DNA from 2 places in the Serratia sp. HNCC26DJ244 genome. Region 1 is predicted to be linked to the other one. Evidence: predicted binding sites of a transcription regulator. Region 1 holds the regulator's gene; the other holds the start of a gene.
The links. Region 1 encodes CRP, which controls carbon source genes, mostly activating them, when cyclic AMP is high. Its sites were predicted from a motif close to ATGTGANNNNNNTCACAT; they were not measured.

Region 2: the regulator CRP is predicted to act here: its motif matches at 1,401-1,418, upstream of serA (phosphoglycerate dehydrogenase).

The regions. Positions count from the first base shown of each region.
Region 1 covers NZ_JBXUGO010000010.1:20,501-23,674, forward strand. Annotated here, with positions in the region: gene AC2A06_RS10070 (phosphoribulokinase) at 1-313, shown strand, start outside; gene AC2A06_RS10075 (OsmC family protein) at 504-911, opposite strand; gene crp (cAMP-activated global transcriptional regulator CRP) at 1,355-1,987, shown strand; gene AC2A06_RS10085 (YccS/YhfK family putative transporter) at 2,043-3,174, shown strand, end outside.
Region 2 covers NZ_JBXUGO010000021.1:61,747-64,920, reverse strand. Annotated here, with positions in the region: gene AC2A06_RS15510 (LysR family transcriptional regulator ArgP) at 1-453, opposite strand, end outside; gene rpiA (ribose-5-phosphate isomerase RpiA) at 638-1,294, shown strand; gene serA (phosphoglycerate dehydrogenase) at 1,662-2,900, shown strand; gene AC2A06_RS15495 (5-formyltetrahydrofolate cyclo-ligase) at 2,980-3,174, opposite strand, start outside.

The DNA of each region.
Region 1 (3,174 bases):
AATGGAAGATTATATCAACTACATCACGCCACAATTTTCACGAACCCATATCAATTTCCAGCGGGTTCCCACCGTGGATACGTCCAATCCCTTTGCGGCCAAAGCGATCCCCTCGCTGGATGAAAGCCTGGTGGTGATCCATTTCCGTGGCTTGGAACAGATCGATTACCCCTATCTTCTAGCCATGTTGCAAGGGTCATTTATTTCACATATCAATACGTTGGTGGTACCTGGTGGTAAAATGGGGCTGGCAATGGAGCTGATTATGACGCCACTGGTGCAACGGCTACTGGAAGGCAAGAAAATCGAATAATATCGAATCATGTAGGTGGGCGACGATTAATCTCACGCCCGTAATACTCCGTTTCATCTGCAATCCAAGCGGGTGACACGCCCTATCGACAGTCTGCCGCAGACACAACGTTTACACAAAAATCGCCGCAGCCCAAAACGGCACGGCGATGCTTAGCGTTATTCCGTGTCAACATGACACAGAGTAGTGCTCAATCAACTTCATGGATTTCAAAACTGTGGGTAATAGTGGCCGCTTTGCCCAACATCAGGGAAACGGAGCAATATTTTTCGGCAGAAAGGTCTACTGCACGTTCCACCACCTTTTCGGTTAGCCCTTTTCCGGTGACAATAAAATGCAGATTGATGTGGGTAAACAGTCGAGGTGCCTCTTCACGGCGTTCTGAAGTCAGTTTCACCTCACAATCGCGCACATCATTGCGGCCTTTTTGCAAGATCGACACCACATCGATAGCGCTGCAGCCCCCCACAGACATCAACACAATTTCCATTGGGCTTGGGGCCTTATCACCCGCATTACCATCCATCAAAATCTGATGGCCGGAAGCAGACTCCCCCAAAAATGTCAGCCCTTCTACCCACTTCACTCTTGCCTGCATATTGTTCACTCCGATTATTTTTTAAAATCAACGTACGCTTTCATAGAGAAACTGACAACGAAACCTGACACTAATCATGCTGAAACGAGACAACACAAGACACCCGCCTCACTCTGTGCTACAAACACAGCTGCAATACTTTTTTCATGGCATCAATTTCAGGGATATATCCTAAGATCATTGGTGAGTTAATGGAACCTAGCTTGCAGCACTTAATACGAGTTAATATGCTAGTGTATAAGTGATTTTTTTACCCAGATTCGTTCAAAATGCCGGTAGGCGACAAACGAACGAGTCTACTACGGCTTGAGTGACAACGGGGATATACCTCACCTCAAAACCTGTTGATAGCCACAACTAAAACATCAGGCTATAAGCACGTTTTACAGGGAACTCTGACCCCTGTGATACAAGGCAGCGATAACAACAGAGGATAATAGCGCATGGTTCTCGGCAAACCGCAAACAGACCCGACTCTTGAATGGTTCCTGTCTCATTGCCACATCCACAAATATCCATCAAAGAGTACGCTGATTCATCAAGGTGAAAAAGCGGAAACTCTTTACTACATCGTCAAAGGTTCCGTCGCGGTGTTGATTAAGGATGAAGAAGGCAAAGAGATGATCCTCTCCTACCTAAATCAGGGGGATTTCATCGGCGAGCTTGGATTATTTGAAGAAGGCCAGGAACGAAGTGCCTGGGTAAGGGCGAAAAGTGCCTGTGAAGTAGCTGAAATTTCCTATAAGAAATTTCGCCAGCTCATTCAGGTTAACCCGGATATTCTGATGCGCCTATCTGCACAAATGGCAAGTCGCCTGCAAGTCACCTCAGAGAAGGTAGGTAACCTCGCTTTTCTTGATGTGACTGGCCGTATCGCACAAACCTTGCTGAACCTGGCAAAACAGCCTGATGCGATGACTCACCCGGATGGTATGCAAATCAAAATTACCCGCCAGGAAATTGGTCAGATCGTCGGTTGTTCACGTGAAACTGTTGGCCGCATTTTGAAAATGCTTGAAGATCAAAATTTGATTTCCGCTCATGGCAAAACCATTGTCGTGTACGGTACCCGTTAATCATTAAAGAAACGGCGCTGCAATGCGCCGTTCTTTGTCTGCTGAACAGCAAAACATGTGGCGCCGCCTGATCTACCATCCAGAAGTGAACTATGCCCTGCGACAAACGTTGGTGTTGTGCCTGCCTGTCGTTGTGGGTTTACTGCTGGGCCACCTGCAACAGGGGCTGTTGTTCTCGTTAGTGCCTGTCTGTTGCAATATCGCCGGGCTGGATACCCCCCATAAGCGTTTTTTCAAGCGCCTGATAATCGGCGGGGCACTGTTCGCTCTCAGCTGTGTTTTGTTGCAACAGGCGCTGTTGTGGCATATCCCATTACCCTTACTGATGCTTGCTATGGCGCTATTGCTGGGTGTCAGCGGGGAAATCAGCCCACTACATGCACGCTTGCTGCCCGCCGCACTGGTTGCGGCCATTTTCTCTCTGAGCATGGATGGCCTACCTATTTGGTATGCCCCGCTACTGTATGCCGTAGGCACTCTCTGGTACGGCCTGTTCACTTGGTTTTGGTTTAAATTATGGAAAGAACAGCCAATCCGTGAATCTTTAAACCAACTCTATATACAGTTAGCTGATTATTTTGAAGCCAAATATTCGCTGCTGACCCAACATACTGATCCTGAAACCGCGCTACCGCCACTGTTGCAACGCCAACAGCAAGTGATGGACCTGATCAGTTTGCTGTATCAGCAGATTAACTTTCTGCCACACGCCAATAATATGGAGCAAAAACGCCTGCAACGAACGTTCCAAGTGGCACTCGACCTGCAAGAACACATTAGTGTCAGCCTACACCAGCCAGAAGAAGTGCAAAAATTGGTGGAGCAGAGTCAAGCTGAGGCGATCATTCGTCGTAATGCTCAAGTAATCGCTGCACGTTTGCGCGTTGTCGCAGAAGATATCCTCTATCATCGGCACTCCCGCCTTTTTAGCATGAAACACGAATTGGCCGCGCTGGAGAAAGTGGCTACACGGCATGCTGATAATCCCGTTGGCCAGTTTTGTTACTACCATTTCAGCCGTATTGCTCGCCTGTTACGTACACAGCGTCCTCTTTATCGTCGAGACCTGATGGCCAACCAGTCACGGTTACCCTTCTGGCCTGCAGTGGTAAGCTATTTATCGTTCAAATCCAACGCACTACGCAATGCAGCCCGACTGGGGGTCATATTGGCTGTAGGCAGTAGCC
Region 2 (3,174 bases), on a different contig from region 1:
CAGCGGTTGTGGCTGGATACTGACCGCACCAACCACCTCTCCGCGCCGCAGGCGCTCCTGGGTTCGAGTTTCATCTTCAACCTGCAGGTTGAGGCGGATAGGGGAATCAGCCAGCACCGGTTTTAATGCCGGTAACAACCAGGTTGCCAGGCTGTCGGCGTTAACTGCCAACGACAGCAGTAACGGTGTATCAATACCGTTATCATTACCCAGCCACTCTTCTTCCAGCAATTCCACCTGGTGTAGCAAAGCCAGTAACTTCTGACCCTGCTCAGTAGGGCGAGGCGGCACAGTACGCACCAACAAAGGTTGACCGAACAGGTTTTCCAACTGTTTGATACGTTGGGATACTGCCGATTGGGTGATACACAGTTTTTGTGCCGCACGCTCAAAGCCGCGTTCACGGATCACCGCGTCCAGCGCTTGTAATGTCCTATAGTCTGGGCGTTTCATCGGAGAAATATCCCTTAAAATAAATTGAGTGAAAACGTTCAATACGCTTGTTGTTGGCAACCAGAACCAACTTATGCATCGACAAATGTGCGGTAGCTTAAATAAGTCTCTTTTAGCCTAAGATGTAGATGAAGATTTACCTTATAATACGTATTCGTTTTCGTACATAGGCAATGAACAGATTATGACTCAGGATGAACTCAAAAAAGCGGTAGGTTGGGCTGCATTGGAGTACGTGAAACCAGGCACTATTGTGGGTGTCGGCACGGGTTCTACCGCAGCGCACTTTATTGATGCTCTTGGAACCATCAAACATCAAATCGAAGGGGCGGTATCCAGTTCAGATGATTCCACAGCCAAACTCAAGAGCCTGGGGATCACTGTTTATGATAGTAACGAAGTGGATTCGTTGGATATCTATGTTGATGGTGCGGATGAGATCAACCGTCATATGCAAATGATCAAAGGTGGGGGCGCCGCGCTGACCCGTGAGAAGGTCATTGCTGCCATGGCTCGCCAATTTATCTGCATTGTCGATGCCAGCAAACAGGTGGATGTTCTGGGGAAATTCCCATTACCTGTGGAAGTGATCCCCATGGCGCGTTCTTATGTAGCGCGTGAATTGGTCAAGCTGGGGGGGCTGCCTGAATATCGTCAGCACGTGGTGACCGATAATGGCAACGTGATCCTTGATGTATACAATTTGAATATTCTTGATGCGGTTGCCTTGGAAAATAAGATCAATGGCATCGCCGGTGTAGTGACCGTGGGTTTGTTTGCCAACCGTGGCGCAGATATTGCGTTGGTGGGAACCGCGGATGGTGTGAAGGTCGTCAAGTAAGAGACTCTCGGCGGCGCAGTTGGTTTACTGCGCCTGCTGATACCTGTCAGCCATTCAGGCTGCATCATTTTGCTATTAAATGATATTTTCTTAAATTCAGTTTTTTTGGTGATATATATCACATTCTAATAAGAAGCATTGTCGGGCTTCTGTCTAATGACTTCCTGATGGCATTTTCCACCAGAAACGAAAGCGATGACTGTACCTTGTGTAGGGCAGCAGGCAATCGTTTGGTCTTGCCCGACGTGTAATTTTTGTTATGTTGGTAGGCGTGCTGTTGGTTTCAAGCTGGAGACTGCCAGTCTGAATGGCGATGGATAGTGTTCCACAACAGCCACTTCTGAGGTCTGAACATAGGGTCGGGTAAATGGCAAAAGTATCATTGGAGAAAGACAAGATTAAGTTCTTGTTGGTTGAAGGGGTTCATCAAAGCACCGTAGATAACCTGCGTGCCGCTGGATATACCAATATTGAATACCACAAAGGTGCGTTAGACACTGAATCGCTTAAGGCATCGATCCGTGATGCGCACTTTATCGGTCTTCGTTCGCGCACTGAGTTGTCGGAAGAGGTGTTTGCTGCCGCAGAAAAACTGGTGGCCGTGGGTTGTTTCTGTATTGGTACCAATCAGGTTGATTTGAAAGCGGCCACCAAGCGTGGCATTCCGGTATTTAACGCACCGTTCTCCAATACGCGATCCGTGGCAGAAATGGTACTGGGGGAACTGTTGCTGATGCTGCGTGGTATCCCCAGCGCCAACGCCAAGGCCCACCGTGGTCAGTGGCAAAAACTGGCTGTTGGCTCCTATGAAGCACGTGGCAAGAAACTGGGTATCATCGGTTATGGTCATATCGGCACTCAGCTCGGCATACTGGCCGAAGGGCTGGGGATGCACGTGTTCTTTTACGACATCGAAAACAAGCTGCCATTAGGTAATGCTCATCAAGTCCGTCATCTGTCCGATTTGTTAAATATGAGCGATGTGGTGACACTGCATGTGCCAGAAACACCGTCCACCAAGAATATGATCGGTGAACAAGAGTTGGCATTGATGAAGCCAGGGGCGATTCTGATTAATGCCTCACGAGGGACAGTGGTAGATATTCCTGCGCTATGTCAGGCTTTGTCTAGCAATCATCTGGCGGGCGCGGCGATTGACGTGTTCCCGGAGGAGCCAGCCACCAATAGCGATCCTTTTGAATCACCATTGTGCCAATTTGACAATGTGCTGTTGACGCCACATATCGGTGGTTCAACCCAGGAAGCACAAGAGAATATCGGTGATGAAGTGGCGGGCAAGCTGGCGAAGTACTCTGATAACGGTTCTACCTTGTCAGCGGTCAACTTCCCGGAGGTTTCGCTACCTTCCCATGCACCAAGCTCCAGCCGTTTGCTGCATATCCATGAGAATCGCCCAGGGATCCTGACGCAGATTAACCAGATCTTCGCTGAAGAAGGGGTAAACATTGCCGCTCAGTATCTACAAACCAGCGCAGAGATCGGTTATGTGGTGATCGATATCGAAGCCACCACTGAGGATGCGGCGGTGGCCTTGCAGCGGATGAAAGCGATTGAAGGCACGATTCGCGCCCGTCTGTTGTTGTAGTTGGAATTAGTTATAACGAAAGATTAGTTGTAACAGGTTATCAGCGTAAACCATAAGGCCGGAGTGATCCGGCTTTTTGTTATCCAATGTGCCATGCCCAGCACTTGGTGGGGGTAATAATCTCCGGTAGCGCAATATCCCATGATTCCACGGGTAAGGCGCTAACCTGCTGGCAATCATGTGCCAGCCCGATAGGGTAAGGGCCACCACGTTGCCAATGCTGCAGGGTCCGATCGTAAAATCCGCCCCCCATCCCCAAACGCCCCCCTTGTGA